One region of the Streptomyces sp. NPDC041968 genome, then DNA from elsewhere that is predicted to be linked to it. Evidence: predicted binding sites of a transcription regulator. Region 1 holds the regulator's gene; the other holds the start of a gene.

Region 1 (6,977 bases):
GAGACGGCGTGCCGTCCCTCGGGGCCGTCGAGGACGTACTCCCCGCCCGGCAGGTCCCCCGGCCCGAGCGAGTCGACCACGAACACCGGTGCCGTCATCGGCCCGTACCTCCCGACGTGAAGCCCGACCAGCCTGACAACGCTGTCCCGGCGGCGGCCAGTTCGGCCACCAGCACCTCCACCAGCTGCCCGGCGGGCAGTTCCCGGGCCATCCGGTGGCCCTGTCCGGCCCACAGCGCCATGCCCTGCGCGTCGCCCGCCTTCGCCGCGGCCTTGCGCAGCGGCGCGGTGAGGTGGTGGACGTCCGGGTAGGCGGCGGGGGCGTAGGCGCCGTGTTCGCGCAAAAAGCGGTTGACCAGGCCGCGGGCGGGGCGGCCGGAGAAGGCCCGGGTCAGTTCGGTGCGGACGAACAGGGGGTTGGTCAGCGCCTGCTTGTGCAGGGCGTGCGCGCCGGACTCGGGGGTGGCGAGGAAGGCGGTGCCCAGCTGGGCCGCGCTCGCGCCCGCGGCGAGGACCGCGGCGATCTGACCGCCGCGCATGATGCCGCCGGCGGCGACGACGGGCAGGCTCACCGCCTCCCTGACCTGGGCGACCAGGGACAGCAGCCCGGTGCCGGTGCCGCCCGTCTCCACGTTGTCGCGGTGGGTGCCCTGGTGTCCGCCGGCTTCGGTGCCCTGCGCGATCACCGCGTCGGCGCCGGACCGCTCGACGGCCCTGGCCTCCTCCGCGGTGGTCGCCGCGACCAGGGCGAAGGTGCCCACGCGGTGCAGGGAGTCGACGACCTCGCGGCTCGGGACGCCGAAGTGGAACGACACCACCGGCACCGGGTTGTCCAGCAGCACCGCGAGCTTGGTGTCGTAGCCGTCGTCGCGGCCGCTGTCGGGGTCGCCCAGCTCCGTCTCGTACCAGGCGGCCTCACCGGCGAGCTGGTGGGCGTAGACGCCGACCGCGGCGGGGTCGGCCGTCTCGGGCTGCGGCATGAAGAGGTTGACGCCGAAGGGGCGGCCCGTCAGTCCCCGCAGCTGTTTGATCTCCTCGTACATCCCGTCCGCGGTCTTGTACCCGGCGGCCAGGAAGCCCAGCCCTCCCGCCTCGCAGACCGCGGCGGCGAGCTGCGGCACGGAGACGCCGCCCGCCATGGGCGCCTGCACGATCGGGTAGGGGAAGAGATCGGTCAGTGCGGAGGACATGACGGCATGTTGTCACGTCCTTTGAACAAGTCCGAATCCGGGCTTCCGTCGGCATACGCCAGGAGCATCCGCACCGCGGAGCCCTTGGCAACCCTCGCGTCAGCGCCCGTTGAAGGCGTCCTTCAGACGGGAGAACAGCCCCTGCTGACCCGGCTGGAACTGCCCCTGTGGGCGCTCCTCGCCCCGGAGCTTGGCCAGCTCGCGCAGGACGCGCTCCTGCTCGGTGTCGAGCTTGGTGGGCGTGGTGACCTCGACGTGGACGATGAGGTCGCCCCGGCCGCCGCCGCGCAGGTGGGTGACGCCGCGGCCGTGCAGCGGGATCGACTGGCCGGACTGGGTGCCCGGGCGGATGTCGACCTCCTCCATGCCGTCCAGGGTCTCCAGCGGCACCTTGGTGCCGAGGGCCGCCGCCGTCATCGGGATGGTGACCGTGCAGTGCAGGTCGTCGCCGCGGCGCTGGAAGGTGGAGTGCGGCAGCTCGTGGATCTCGACGTACAGGTCGCCGGCGGGGCCGCCGCCGGGGCCGACCTCGCCCTCGCCCGCGAGCTGGATCCGCGTGCCGTTGTCGACGCCGGCCGGGATCTTCACGGTGAGCGTGCGCCGGGAGCGCACCCGGCCGTCGCCCGCGCACTCCGGGCACGGGGTCGGGACCACGGTGCCGAAGCCCTGGCACTGGGGGCAGGGCCGGGAGGTCATGACCTGGCCCAGGAAGGACCGGGTGACCTGTGAGACCTCACCGCGGCCGCGGCACATGTCACAGGTCTGGGCCGAGGTGCCGGGGGCCGCGCCCTCGCCGTTGCAGGTGTTGCAGACGACGGCCGTGTCGACCTGGATGTCCTTGGTCGTGCCGAAGGCGGCCTCGTCCAGCTCGATCTCGATGCGGATCATCGCGTCCTGGCCCCGGCGGGTGCGCGAGCGCGGTCCGCGCTGCGACGCCGTACCGAAGAACGCGTCCATGATGTCCGAGAAGTTCCCGAAGCCACCCGCGCCGAAGCCGCCCGCGCCGCCGCCGGCGGCCTGCGAGAGGGGGTCGCCCCCGAGGTCGTAGACCTGCTTCTTCTGCGGGTCCGAGAGCACCTCGTAGGCGGCGTTGATCTCCTTGAACCGCTCCTGGGTCTTCGGATCGGGGTTGACGTCCGGGTGCAGCTCGCGGGCGAGCCTCCGGAACGCCTTCTTGATCTCGTCCTGGGAAGCGTCGCGGCGCACGCCGAGTACGGCGTAGTAGTCCGTGGCCACCTAAGACTCCGCCAGGATCTGTCCGACGTACCGTGCCACTGCGCGTACCGCTCCCATCGTTCCCGGGTAGTCCATGCGGGTCGGTCCGACCACGCCGAGCTTGGCAACCGCCTCGCCGCCCGAACCGTAGCCCACCGACACGACGGACGTGGAGTTGAGTCCCTCGTGGGCGTTCTCGTGACCGATACGGACGGTCACGCCCGGATCCTTCGCCTCGCCGAGGAGCTTGAGGAGCACGACCTGCTCCTCCAGCGCCTCGAGGACGGGTCGGATCACCAAGGGGAAGTCGTGCCCGAAGCGGGTCAGATTGGCGGTGCCGCCGATCATGAGCCGCTCCTCGTTCTCCTCGACCAGCGTCTCCAGCAGGGTGGAGAGCACGGTGGAGACCGTACCGCGATCCTCGGCCTCGAAGGCCTCGGGGAGATCCTCGACCAGGCTCGGCACGTCCGTGAAACGGCGGCCCGCGATCCGGCTGTTGAGCCGCGCGCGCAGGTCCGCCAGGGACGACTCCCCGAACGGCGCCGGGCAGTCGACCATCCGCTGCTCGACCCGCCCGGTGTCCGTGATCAGCACCAGCATCAGACGCGCGGGCGCCAGCGCCAGCAGCTCCACGTGCCGCACGGTCGAGCGGGTCAGCGAGGGGTACTGCACGACGGCGACCTGCCGGGTCAGCTGCGCGAGCAGCCGCACCGTACGGGCCACCACGTCGTCGAGGTCGACGGCGCCCTCCAGGAAGTTCTGGATGGCGCGCCGCTCGGGCGCGGTCATCGGCTTGACGCCGGCCAGCTTGTCGACGAAGAGCCGGTAGCCCTTGTCGGTGGGGATGCGCCCGGCGCTGGTGTGCGGCTGGGCGATGAACCCCTCGTCCTCCAGGGCCGCCATGTCGTTGCGCACGGTGGCCGGGGAGACGCCGAGGTTGTGCCGTTCGGTGAGGGCCTTGGAGCCGACCGGCTCCTCGGTGCCGACGTAGTCCTGGACGATGGCGCGCAGCACCTTCAGCCTGCGTTCACTGAGCATCGCGCACACCTCCAGAAGTCGTCCGCCCGGTGTTCCTCCTGGCACTCACCGTGGACGAGTGCCAGACTTCCCCGGCCCAGTGTACGGCCGTGGGGTACGCCCCCGGCAAGGCCGGGGCCGCGCCGCCGTGCACGCGGGTGCCGCACCGCTAGCGTCGCCGTCGTGACGGTGACTTGGGAAGACCTGGGATGGGAGCGGCTGGCCGACGGGGTGGGCCGGTGCCGGCTGCCGGTGTGGGACTGCACGGCGGGGCTGGTCGTCGGCGCGGGCGCGGCGCTGGTCGTGGACACCGGGTCGAGCCTCGGGGAGGGCGCCCGGGTGCGTGCGCAGGCGCGGCGGCTCGCCGGTCACCGTGTGACGCATCTCGCGCTGACCCACCCGCACTTCGACCACGTCTTCGGCGCGGCGGCGTTCGCGGGCGCGGAGGTCCACGGCGCGGCGGGCGTCGGGGCGGTGTTCGCGCGGGGCGGACGGGGGCGGGAGGCGCTGCGTGCGGACGCGGTGGCGGAGGGGCTGGACGCGGGGGCGGCCGAGGACGCGGTCGACGCGCTCGTCCGCGTCCACCGCGAGGTCGACGGCGCGTACCCGCTCGACCTGGGCGGCGGCCGGCGGGTGCTGCTGGCCGACGTGGGGCCGGGGCACACCGGCCAGGACCTCGCGGTGCTCGTGCCGGGTGATCCGCCGGTCGTGTTCTGCGGCGACCTGGTCGAGGAGTCCGGCGAGCCGCAGGCGGGCCCGGACGCCGTGCCCTCGCGCTGGCCGGCCGCCCTGGACCGGCTGCTCGCCCTGGGCGGTGTGGACGCGCTGTACGTGCCCGGCCACGGAGCGGTGGTGGACGCGGCGTTCGTCCGGGCCCAACGGGACGCGCTGGCCGCGCGCTTCGGCGTGTCGCGCTGATCACGGACGGCGGATTCCTCGTATCGTCCTGAGAATGCGCCAGTACTCCGCCGACCTGACCCCTCCGTGGAAGAAGTCGCAGCCGGTACCGGAGGTCCCGGCCGACCCCGGTCTGGTGGTCGAGGAGCCCGGCACCGGGTTCTGCGGTGCGGTGACCGGCTGCGAGGCGGGCACGGTGACCCTGGAGGACCGCTTCGGCAAGCGCCGGGCCTTCCCGATGGAGCCGCGCGGCTTCCTGCTGGAGGGGCGCGTGGTGACCCTGGTGCGCCCGTCGTCCGGTCCGGTACGGCCCGCCCGCACGGCGTCCGGTTCGGTCGCCGTCCCCGGGGCGCGCGCCCGGGTGGCCCGGGCCGGGCGGATCTACGTCGAGGGGCGGCACGACGCCGAGCTGGTCGAGAAGGTGTGGGGCGACGACCTGCGCGTCGAGGGCGTCGTGGTCGAGTACCTGGGGGGCGTGGACGACCTGCCGTCGATCGTCGCCGAGTTCGCGCCGGGGCCGGACGCGCGGCTGGGGGTCCTGGTGGACCACCTGGTGCCCGGGTCGAAGGAGTGGCGGATCGCGCAGGACGTGACGAGCGAGCACGCGCTGGTGGTGGGCCACCCGTACATCGACATCTGGGAGGCGGTGAAGCCGGCGTCGGTCGGCATCGGCGCCTGGCCCCGGGTGCCGCGCGGCCAGGACTGGAAGACGGGGGTGTGCCGGGCGCTGGGGTGGCCGTCGGAGAACACCGGGGCGGTGTGGCAGGCGATCCTGGCGCGGGTGGGCTCCTACAAGGACCTGGAGCCGGAGTTGCTGGGGCGGGTCGAGGAGTTGATCGACTTCGTGACGGCGTGACGCTCTCGCCCAGCCGGCGGGACTCAACGCCTCCGCGGGCGGGGGCGAGGAAAGCCCCGTCAGTCCACCAGGTCCCGCACCACCGCGTCCGCCAGCAGCCGGCCCCGCAGCGTGAGCACCGCGCTGCCCGCCTCGTACGGCGCCTCCTGGAGCAGTCCGTCGGACAGTGCCCGCCGCGACGCCGCGAGCCCCGCCTCGCGCAGCAGCGACAGCGGGACGCCCTCCCGCAGCCGCAGCTCCAGCAGGATGCGCTCGACGCGCCGGTCCTCGTCCGTGAGGATCTCCCGTCCGGCTCCCGGCGACCGCCCCTCCGCCAGCGCCGCCGCGTACGCCCCCGGGTGCTTCACGTTCCACCAGCGCACGCCGCCCACGTGCGAGTGCGCGCCCGGGCCGGCGCCCCACCAGTCGGCGCCCCGCCAGTACAGCTCGTTGTGGAGGCAGCGCCCCGCGTCCGAGGTGGCCCAGTTCGACACCTCGTACCAGTCGAAGCCCGCCGCCGACAGCCGCTCCTCCGCGATCAGGTACCGGTCGGCGTGCACGTCGTCGTCGGTCATCGGGACCTCGCCGCGCCGGATGCGGCGGGCCAGCTGGGTGCCCTCCTCGACGATCAGGGCGTACGCGGAGACGTGGTCGGGTCCGGCGCCGAGCGCCGCGTCGAGGGTCGCGCGCCAGTCGTCGTCGGACTCGCCGGGCGTGCCGTAGATCAGGTCCAGGTTGACGTGGTCGAAGCCGGCCGCGCGGGCCTCGGCGACGCACGCCTCGGGGCGGCCCGGGGTGTGGGTGCGGTCCAGCACCTTCAGGACGTGCTGCCGGGCGCTCTGCATACCGAAGGAGACCCGGTTGAAGCCGCCCTCCCGCAGGGTGGCGAGGTACGCCGGGTCGACCGACTCGGGGTTGGCCTCCGTCGTCACCTCCGCGTCCGCGGCGAGGCCGAACTCGTCGCGGATCGCCCCCAGCATCCGGACCAGGTCGTCGGCGGCCAGCAGGGTGGGCGTACCGCCGCCGACGAAGACCGTGCGGACCTCGCGGGGGTCGTCGCCGAGCACCTTGCGGGCGAGGCGGACCTCGTCGACGAGTGTCTCGGCGTAGTTGTCCCGGGAGGCGAGGACGCCGCCGGTGCCGCGCAGCTCGGGGGCGGTGTAGGTGTTGAAGTCGCAGTATCCGCAGCGGGTCGCGCAGTACGGGACGTGCAGGTAGAAACCGAGGGGGCGGTCGGCGGCGGCGAGCGCGGACGCCGGGAGGGCGCCGTCGGAGGGGACGGGTTCGCCGTCGGGCAGTGCGGAGGGCATGCGTTCCATTGTCCCGCACCCCGCCTCGTGCCCCGGGCCGTCACTCCGCCTGGAGCACCAGCAGCGCCAGATCGTCCTCCGGGGGCCGGGCCCCGAACTCGTGCACCAGCCGCCTGATGCGCTCCGCGACCAGGCCCGCGTCGAGCCCCGCGCACCCGGCGAGCGCCGCCGCGAGACCGTCCCCGTCGTCGAACTGGCGGGAGCCGCTGCGCCGCTCGGTGACCCCGTCCGTGACGCACAGCAGGGTGTCCCCGGAGCCCAGGTCGAAGGTCTCGCTGGTGTACGTCGCGTCCTCGACGACCCCGAGCAGCGTCTGGGGCTGCGCGACCGCGCGGACGGTGCCGTCGGGCCCGAGGAGCAGGGGCAGCGGGTGCCCGGCGGAGGCCAGGGTGCAGCGCACGCCGCCCTCGAACGGGACCAGTTCGCCGTAGAGGAGGGACAGGAAGCGGGTCTGCGGTCCGTCGCCCGGGGCAACCGGACGGCCGCCGACGGCGACCAGGGCGCGCGCGGCGGC
Region 2 (6,977 bases), on a different contig from region 1:
AGCTGGGCGGTGCGGTAGATCGCCGCGGACATCCGGCCCAGGGCCTGGCCGTCCTGGTGGCGGTGCCTGCGGACCCCGACGTCGACCTGCGCCAGGCCGTCCAGGCCCACCAGGTGCAGGGCGTCGACCAGCATGCCCAGCTCGACGCCGTACCCGACGGGGAAGGGCAGCCGTTCGAGCAGCGAGCGGCGGGCCGCGTACTCGCCGCCCAGCGGCTGGACGAAGCCGGCCAGCCGCGGCCAGTGCATGTTGAGCAGCGGGCGGGCCATCAGCTCGGTGACCCGGCCGCCCTGTCCGGGAGCCGCGCCGAGCGGACGGTCGTACATGGCCTTGACGAGGTGCACGTCCGGGTCGGTGAGCAGCGGGCCCACGATCCCGGAGACGAAGTCGGCCGAGAACTCCCGCAGGTCGGCGTCGACGAAGCAGACGATGTCGCCGCCGGTGACCAGCAGCGAGCGCCACAGCACCTCGCCCTTGCCGGGGACGGCCGGGATGCGCGGGAGGATCGCGTCGCGGTGCACGACCCGGGCGCCCGCCGCCGCGGCCACCGCCGACGTCCGGTCGCGCGACCCGGAGTCCACGACGACGACCTCGTCGACGAGCGGGTCGCGCCCCATCAGCTCCCGCCGGATCACCGTGACGATGTCGCCGACCGTCGCCTCCTCGTCCAGCGCGGGGAGCACCACGCTCACCGTCTGCCCGGTGGCGTGCTTGGCGGTCAGCAGCTGCTGGACGGGCCGGTCCGTCACGGACCAGGAGCGTGCGCCCAGCCAGCGCTCGACTTCTTCCAGCACGGTCGGTGGCTCCTCTGTGATCCATCTCGCGGTACGGACGACTGTCTCGACCGCCCTGGCCTTCGGTTACAGTCTTGAACAACGCGTGGGACCACCGCATGCCGGGGTCGCCGCGCGCACCGCACAACAATCGAATACCGCTCATCCAGAGGGGCAGAGGGATACGGCCCGTTGAAGCCCCGGCAACCCTCCAGTCGGTTCTTGTCACGCAGACGTGGCGAGGCTCCCGGCTAGGGAAGGTGCCAAATCCGTCTCACGGCGAGATGCGTCGTGAGGAAGATGAGGAGAAAGGGCCTCGCCTCCATGGCTGTGCAGACCGCCGAAAGCACCACCACCCCCTCCGCCGCCCCCGCCGGCTCCGTCGATCTGGGCCCCGCCGCGGCGCTCTCCTGTCGCGAGTGCGGTCACCGCGTGCCGCTCGGCCCGGTCTTCGCCTGCGAGGAGTGTTTCGGCCCGCTGGAGATCGCCTACGACTTCTCGGCCTACGACACCGAGGAGCTGCGCAAGCGCATCGAGGCGGGCCCCGCGAACATCTGGCGGTACGCCCCGCTGCTGCCCGTCCCCGCCGACGTGGCCGACAAGCCGAACATCAACCCGGGCTGGACCAAGCTCGTCAAGGCCGACAACCTCGCCCGCGAGCTGGGCGTCACCGGCGGCCTCTACGTCAAGGACGACTCCGGCAACCCGACGCACTCCTTCAAGGACCGTGTCGTCGCCCAGGCCATCGAGGCCGCCCGCGCCTTCGGCTTCACCACCCTCTCCTGCTCCTCCACCGGCAACCTCGCGGGTGCCGTCGGCGCCGCCGCCGCCCGCGCCGGCTTCCGCTCCTGCGTGTTCATCCCGCACGACCTGGAACAGGGCAAGGTCGTCATGGCCGCTGTCTACGGCGGAGAGCTCGTCGGCATCGAGGGCAACTACGACGACGTGAACCGCTTCTGCTCCGAGCTGATCGGCGACCCGGCGGGCGAGGGCTGGGGCTTCGTCAACGTCAACCTGCGGCCGTACTACGCCGAGGGCTCCAAGACGCTGGCCTACGAGATCTGCGAGCAGCTCGGCTGGCGGCTGCCCGACCAGCTCGTGGTCCCGATCGCCTCCGGCTCCCAGCTCACGAAGATCGACAAGGGGCTGCAGGAGCTGATCAGGCTCGGTCTCGTCGAGGACCGGCCGTACAAGATCTTCGGCGCCCAGGCCGCCGGCTGCTCGCCGGTGTCCACCGCCTACAAGGCCGGCCACGACGTCGTACGCCCGCAGAAGCCGGACACCATCGCCAAGTCCCTCGCGATCGGCAACCCGGCCGACGGGCCGTACGTCCTGGACATCGCGCGCCGCACCGGCGGTGCCGTCGAGGACGTGACGGACGAGCAGGTCGTCGACGCCATCAAGCTGCTCGCCCGCACCGAGGGCATCTTCGCGGAGACGGCGGGCGGCGTGACGGTCGGCGTCACCAGGAAGCTGATCGAGGACGGCGTCCTGGACCCGTCGCTCACCACCGTCGTCCTCAACACCGGCGACGGCCTGAAGACGCTGGACGCGGTGGCCGGCACCGGACTCACCACCACCATCCGCCCGAACCTGGACTCCTTCCGAGAGGCTGGCCTCGCATGAGCGTGACCGTTCGCATCCCCACCATCCTGCGCACCTACACCGGTGGACAGGCCGAGGTCGCCGCCGACGGTGCGAACCTCGGTGAGGTCATCGCCGACCTGGAGAAGAACCACACCGGCATCGCCGCCCGCGTCCTGGACGACCAGGGCAAGCTGCGCCGCTTCGTCAACGTCTACGTCAACGACGACGACGTCCGCTTCGAGCAGGGCCTGGAGACCGCCACCCCCGACGGCGCGGGCGTCTCCATCATCCCGGCGGTCGCCGGCGGCTGACCCGCCTCGTCGTTACCATCGGTAATTGAGGTAACGCAGCGTTCATCGAATTGCCCCCTCCGTGAGAGAAGCGGAGGGGGCAATTCCATGGGATTGAGCGCGGTAGAGTTGGGGAACGCGCTCCCGACCCAAAGATCGGGAATCCCGAATTCCTGCCCGGCGCCCGACAAGATGTAGCCAAAGTGTGGGCGTATTTCGCGGCTTTTGTGCCCTTTGCGTGCCCCGACTTGACCCGAATTCAGGCGAATTCTCGCCACATTGCGGACCTGGTGCGTCCAGATTTCTCGTCCGATTGACCTGTTGCAGACGGCAGTTGGACAGATACATTCAGCCGCGGTCGACGCGTTCCGGCGCACGCCCCCAGTCGTGGGGGGCGAGGTCTGACCCGGGTCCGCGAAGTGCGGATCTGTGCAAGGGCCAGTAATAGGGGAGTTAGGCATGGCTCAGGGCACCGTCAAGTGGTTCAACGCGGAGAAGGGGTACGGCTTCATCGCGGTCGACGGTGGTGCGGATGTTTTCGTCCACTACAGCGCGATTCAGATGGACGGTTACCGCACCCTCGAAGAAGGCCAGCGGGTCGAGTTCGAGATCTCGCAGGGTCAGAAGGGCCCGCAGGCCGACATGGTTCGCCTCAGCGCCTGAGACGTCCGGCCACCGCAAGCGAACGGTTCTTCTCCGAAGGGCCCGCACCTCGGTCGAGGTGCGGGCCCTTCGGCTTGCCCGCGCCGGGCCGCACCGGTGTTCGCCGGGGGCTGAGCGGCCGGGCCGATCCCCCGAAGGCGCTTGCACTCGATGGGGGCGAGTGCTAATCATTGGCGTTAGCACTCTGAAGGTGAGAGTGACAACGAAGGACCGGGTCGGTGAGGCCCGCAGGCCGGGTGGGGAAGGAACCACAAGGCCGGCGAGCCGTCCGTCGCGGGCGCGGGCGCGGTCCGAAGGAATCACCCCCAGTCCTGGAGGGACCACTTCACATGGCCAAGATCATCGCGTTCGACGAGGAGGCACGGCGCGGCCTCGAGCGCGGCATGAACCAGCTCGCGGACGCCGTCAAGGTGACGCTCGGCCCCAAGGGCCGCAACGTCGTCCTCGAGAAGAAGTGGGGCGCCCCCACGATCACCAACGATGGTGTCTCCATCGCCAAGGAGATCGAGCTCGAGGACCCGTACGAGAAGATCGGCGCCGAGCTGGTCAAGGAAGTCGCCAAGAAGACGGACGACGTCGCCGGTGACGGTACGACCACCGCGACCGTTCTCGCCCAGGCCCTGGTCAAGGAAGGCCTGCGCAACGTCGCGGCCGGCGCCAACCCGATGGCCCTGAAGCGCGGCATCGAGAAGGCCGTCGAGGCCGTCTCCGCCGCCCTGCTGGAGCAGGCGAAGGACGTCGAGACCAAGGAGCAGATCGCCTCCACGGCCTCCATCTCCGCCGCCGACACCCAGATCGGCGAGCTGATCGCCGAGGCCATGGACAAGGTCGGCAAGGAAGGCGTCATCACCGTCGAGGAGTCCCAGACCTTCGGTCTGGAGCTGGAGCTCACCGAGGGTATGCGCTTCGACAAGGGCTACATCTCGGCGTACTTCGCCACCGACATGGAGCGTATGGAGGCGTCGCTCGACGACCCGTACATCCTGATCGCCAACTCCAAGATCGGCAACGTCAAGGACCTGCTGCCGCTCCTGGAGAAGGTCATGCAGTCGGGCAAGCCGCTGCTGATCATCGCCGAGGACGTCGAGGGCGAGGCCCTGTCGACCCTGGTCGTCAACAAGATCCGCGGCACCTTCAAGTCCGTCGCCGTCAAGGCCCCGGGCTTCGGCGACCGCCGCAAGGCCATGCTCGGCGACATCGCCATCCTCACGGGTGGCGAGGTCATCTCCGAGGAGGTCGGCCTCAAGCTGGAGAACGCGACCCTGGACCTCCTGGGCCGCGCCCGCAAGGTCGTCATCACCAAGGACGAGACCACCATCGTCGACGGCGCCGGCTCGACCGACCAGGTCAACGGCCGCGTCAACCAGATCCGCGCCGAGATCGAGAACAGCGACTCGGACTACGACCGCGAGAAGCTCCAGGAGCGCCTGGCGAAGCTGGCCGGCGGCGTGGCCGTCATCAAGGCCGGTGCCGCCACCGAGGTCGAGCTCAAGGAGCGCAAGCACCGCATCGAGGACGCCGTTCGCAACGCGAAGGCGGCCGTCGAGGAGGGCATCGTCGCCGGTGGTGGCGTGGCCCTGCTCCAGGCCTCCCAGGTCTTCGAGAAGCTGGAGCTGACGGGTGACGAGGCGACCGGCGCCAACGCCGTGAAGCTCGCCCTGGAGGCCCCGCTGAAGCAGATCGCCGTCAACGGTGGTCTCGAGGGCGGCGTCGTCGTGGAGAAGGTCCGCAACCTCACCGTCGGCCACGGCCTGAACGCCGCGACCGGTGAGTACGTCGACATGATCGCCGAAGGCATCATCGACCCGGCGAAGGTGACCCGCTCTGCCCTGCAGAACGCCGCCTCCATCGCCGCGCTGTTCCTCACCACCGAGGCCGTCATCGCCGACAAGCCGGAGAAGGCCGCCGCGGGCGGCGCCCCGGGCGGCATGCCGGGCGGTGACATGGACTTCTGATCGGCTCCGGTCGATCAACCGTCCTACGGACCGAGGGCGGCACTCCCCGACAGGGGGTGCCGCCCTCGGGCGTTTTCCGCTCCCGACCCCTCCCGGGCAGATGTGACCTGGACCACTCCTGACGGCCCGTCGGAATGCGGACGACGAGCGGGCCTGTTGGCGCCGGTGGGTGCATGCGCATGCACATACTGACCGGTACCCCCCAAGGAGCCCCCACGTGACCGTCACCGCCTCCGACACCGCCTCGCGCGCCGCGCAGGTCCTCGCCCGGCCCGTCACCGTCAACGGCCTGACCGTGCCGAACCGGATCGCCATGGCCCCGATGACCCGGATGTTCTCCCCGGGCGGCGTCCCCGGTCCCGACGTGGCCTCCTACTACGCCCGCCGCGCCGCAGCCGGGGTCGGTCTGATCGTCACCGAGGGCACCTACGTCGGCCACGCCTCCGCCGGGCAGAGCGACCGCGTGCCGCGCTTCCACGGCGAGGAGCAGCTGGCCGGCTGGGCGAAGGTGGCCGAGGCGGTACACGCGGCGGGCGGCACGATCGTGCCGCAGCTGTGGCACATCGGCATGGTCCGCAAGCAGGGCGAGCCCCCCTTCCCCGACGCGCCCGCCGTCGGACCGTCCGGCCTGCGCATCGGCGAGGACGAGGTCACCGGCACGGCGATGACGCAGCGCGACCTGGACGACGTGATCGGCGCCTTCGCCGAGGCCGCGGCCGCCGCCGAGCGCATCGGCCTCGACGGCGTGGAGATCCACGGCGCCCACGGCTACCTCGTCGACCAGTTCCTGTGGGCCGGCACCAACCGCCGCACCGACGCCTACGGCGGCGACCCCGTCTCCCGCACCCGGTTCGCCGCCGAGATCGTGGCCGCCGTGCGCGACGCGGTCTCGCCCGCCTTCCCCGTCATCTTCCGCTACTCGCAGTGGAAGCAGGAGGCCTACGCCGCCCGTCTCGCCGAGACGCCCGAGGAGCTGGAGGCGATCCTCGCCCCGCTCGCCTCGGCCGGCGTCGACGCCTTCCACGCCTCCACCCGCCGCTACTGGCGCCCGGAGTTCGACGGCTCCGACCTCAACCTGGCCGGCTGGACCAAGAAGCTGACGGGCAGGCCCGCCATCACCGTCGGCTCGGTCGGCCTCGACGGAGACTTCACCAAGTCCTTCCTGGGCGAGGGCGCCCCTGTGGGCAGCCTCGACAACCTCCTCGACCGCATGGAGCGCGACGAGTTCGACCTCGTCGCCGTCGGCCGTGCGCTGCTCCAGGACCCCCAGTGGGCCGAGAAGGTCCTCGCCGGCCGCTTCGACGCGCTCGCCCCGTACGACGCGGCGTCGATCAAGACCCTCAGCTGAGCGCCGTGCGCACCACGGCGTAGGGTCCGTGAATCACCAACTGGCGTACGGCCTGCGGTAACCAGTGAGGAGTGACCGATGAGCACGACCGGACCCGTGGTGCGCACCGTCAGCGGCGCGGTGCGCGGACAGACCTCGGACGGCCTGACCCTCTTCCGCGGCATCCCCTTCGCCGAGGCCCCGGTCGGGCCGGCCAGGTTCGCCGCCCCGCGCCCCGCCCGCCCCTGGGACGGCACCCGCGACGCGTACGCCTTCGGCCCGCCGCCCCCGCAGGACCTGGGCCTGGCGGGCCCGGCCGGCACCCACTCCGGGGGCGACGACTGGCTGACGGTCAACGTCTGGACCCCCGAGCCCGACCCGG

The links. The regulator HrcA, encoded in region 1, represses chaperone genes, less so after heat shock. The targets are predictions, from matches to a motif close to TTNGCACTCNGNNNNNCNGAGTGCNAA.
Region 2: the regulator HrcA is predicted to act here: its motif matches at 3,454-3,480, upstream of groL (chaperonin GroEL).

The regions. Positions count from the first base shown of each region.
Region 1 is NZ_JBVJCB010000001.1:771,896-778,872, forward strand. It holds gene ACZ6EG_RS03535 (16S rRNA (uracil(1498)-N(3))-methyltransferase) at 1-98, opposite strand, end outside; gene ACZ6EG_RS03540 (nitronate monooxygenase) at 95-1,189, opposite strand; gene dnaJ (molecular chaperone DnaJ) at 1,289-2,425, opposite strand; gene hrcA (heat-inducible transcriptional repressor HrcA) at 2,426-3,442, opposite strand; gene ACZ6EG_RS03555 (MBL fold metallo-hydrolase) at 3,605-4,339, shown strand; gene ACZ6EG_RS03560 (DUF3097 domain-containing protein) at 4,374-5,174, shown strand; gene hemW (radical SAM family heme chaperone HemW) at 5,234-6,463, opposite strand; gene ACZ6EG_RS03570 (SpoIIE family protein phosphatase) at 6,504-6,977, opposite strand, start outside.
Region 2 is NZ_JBVJCB010000012.1:136,761-143,737, forward strand. It holds gene ACZ6EG_RS27360 (glucosyl-3-phosphoglycerate synthase) at 1-794, opposite strand, end outside; SAM riboswitch class I at 933-1,080, shown strand; gene thrC (threonine synthase) at 1,098-2,399, shown strand; gene ACZ6EG_RS27370 (MoaD/ThiS family protein) at 2,396-2,671, shown strand; gene ACZ6EG_RS27375 (cold-shock protein) at 3,110-3,313, shown strand; gene groL (chaperonin GroEL) at 3,643-5,268, shown strand; gene ACZ6EG_RS27385 (NADH:flavin oxidoreductase) at 5,486-6,616, shown strand; gene ACZ6EG_RS27390 (carboxylesterase/lipase family protein) at 6,695-6,977, shown strand, end outside.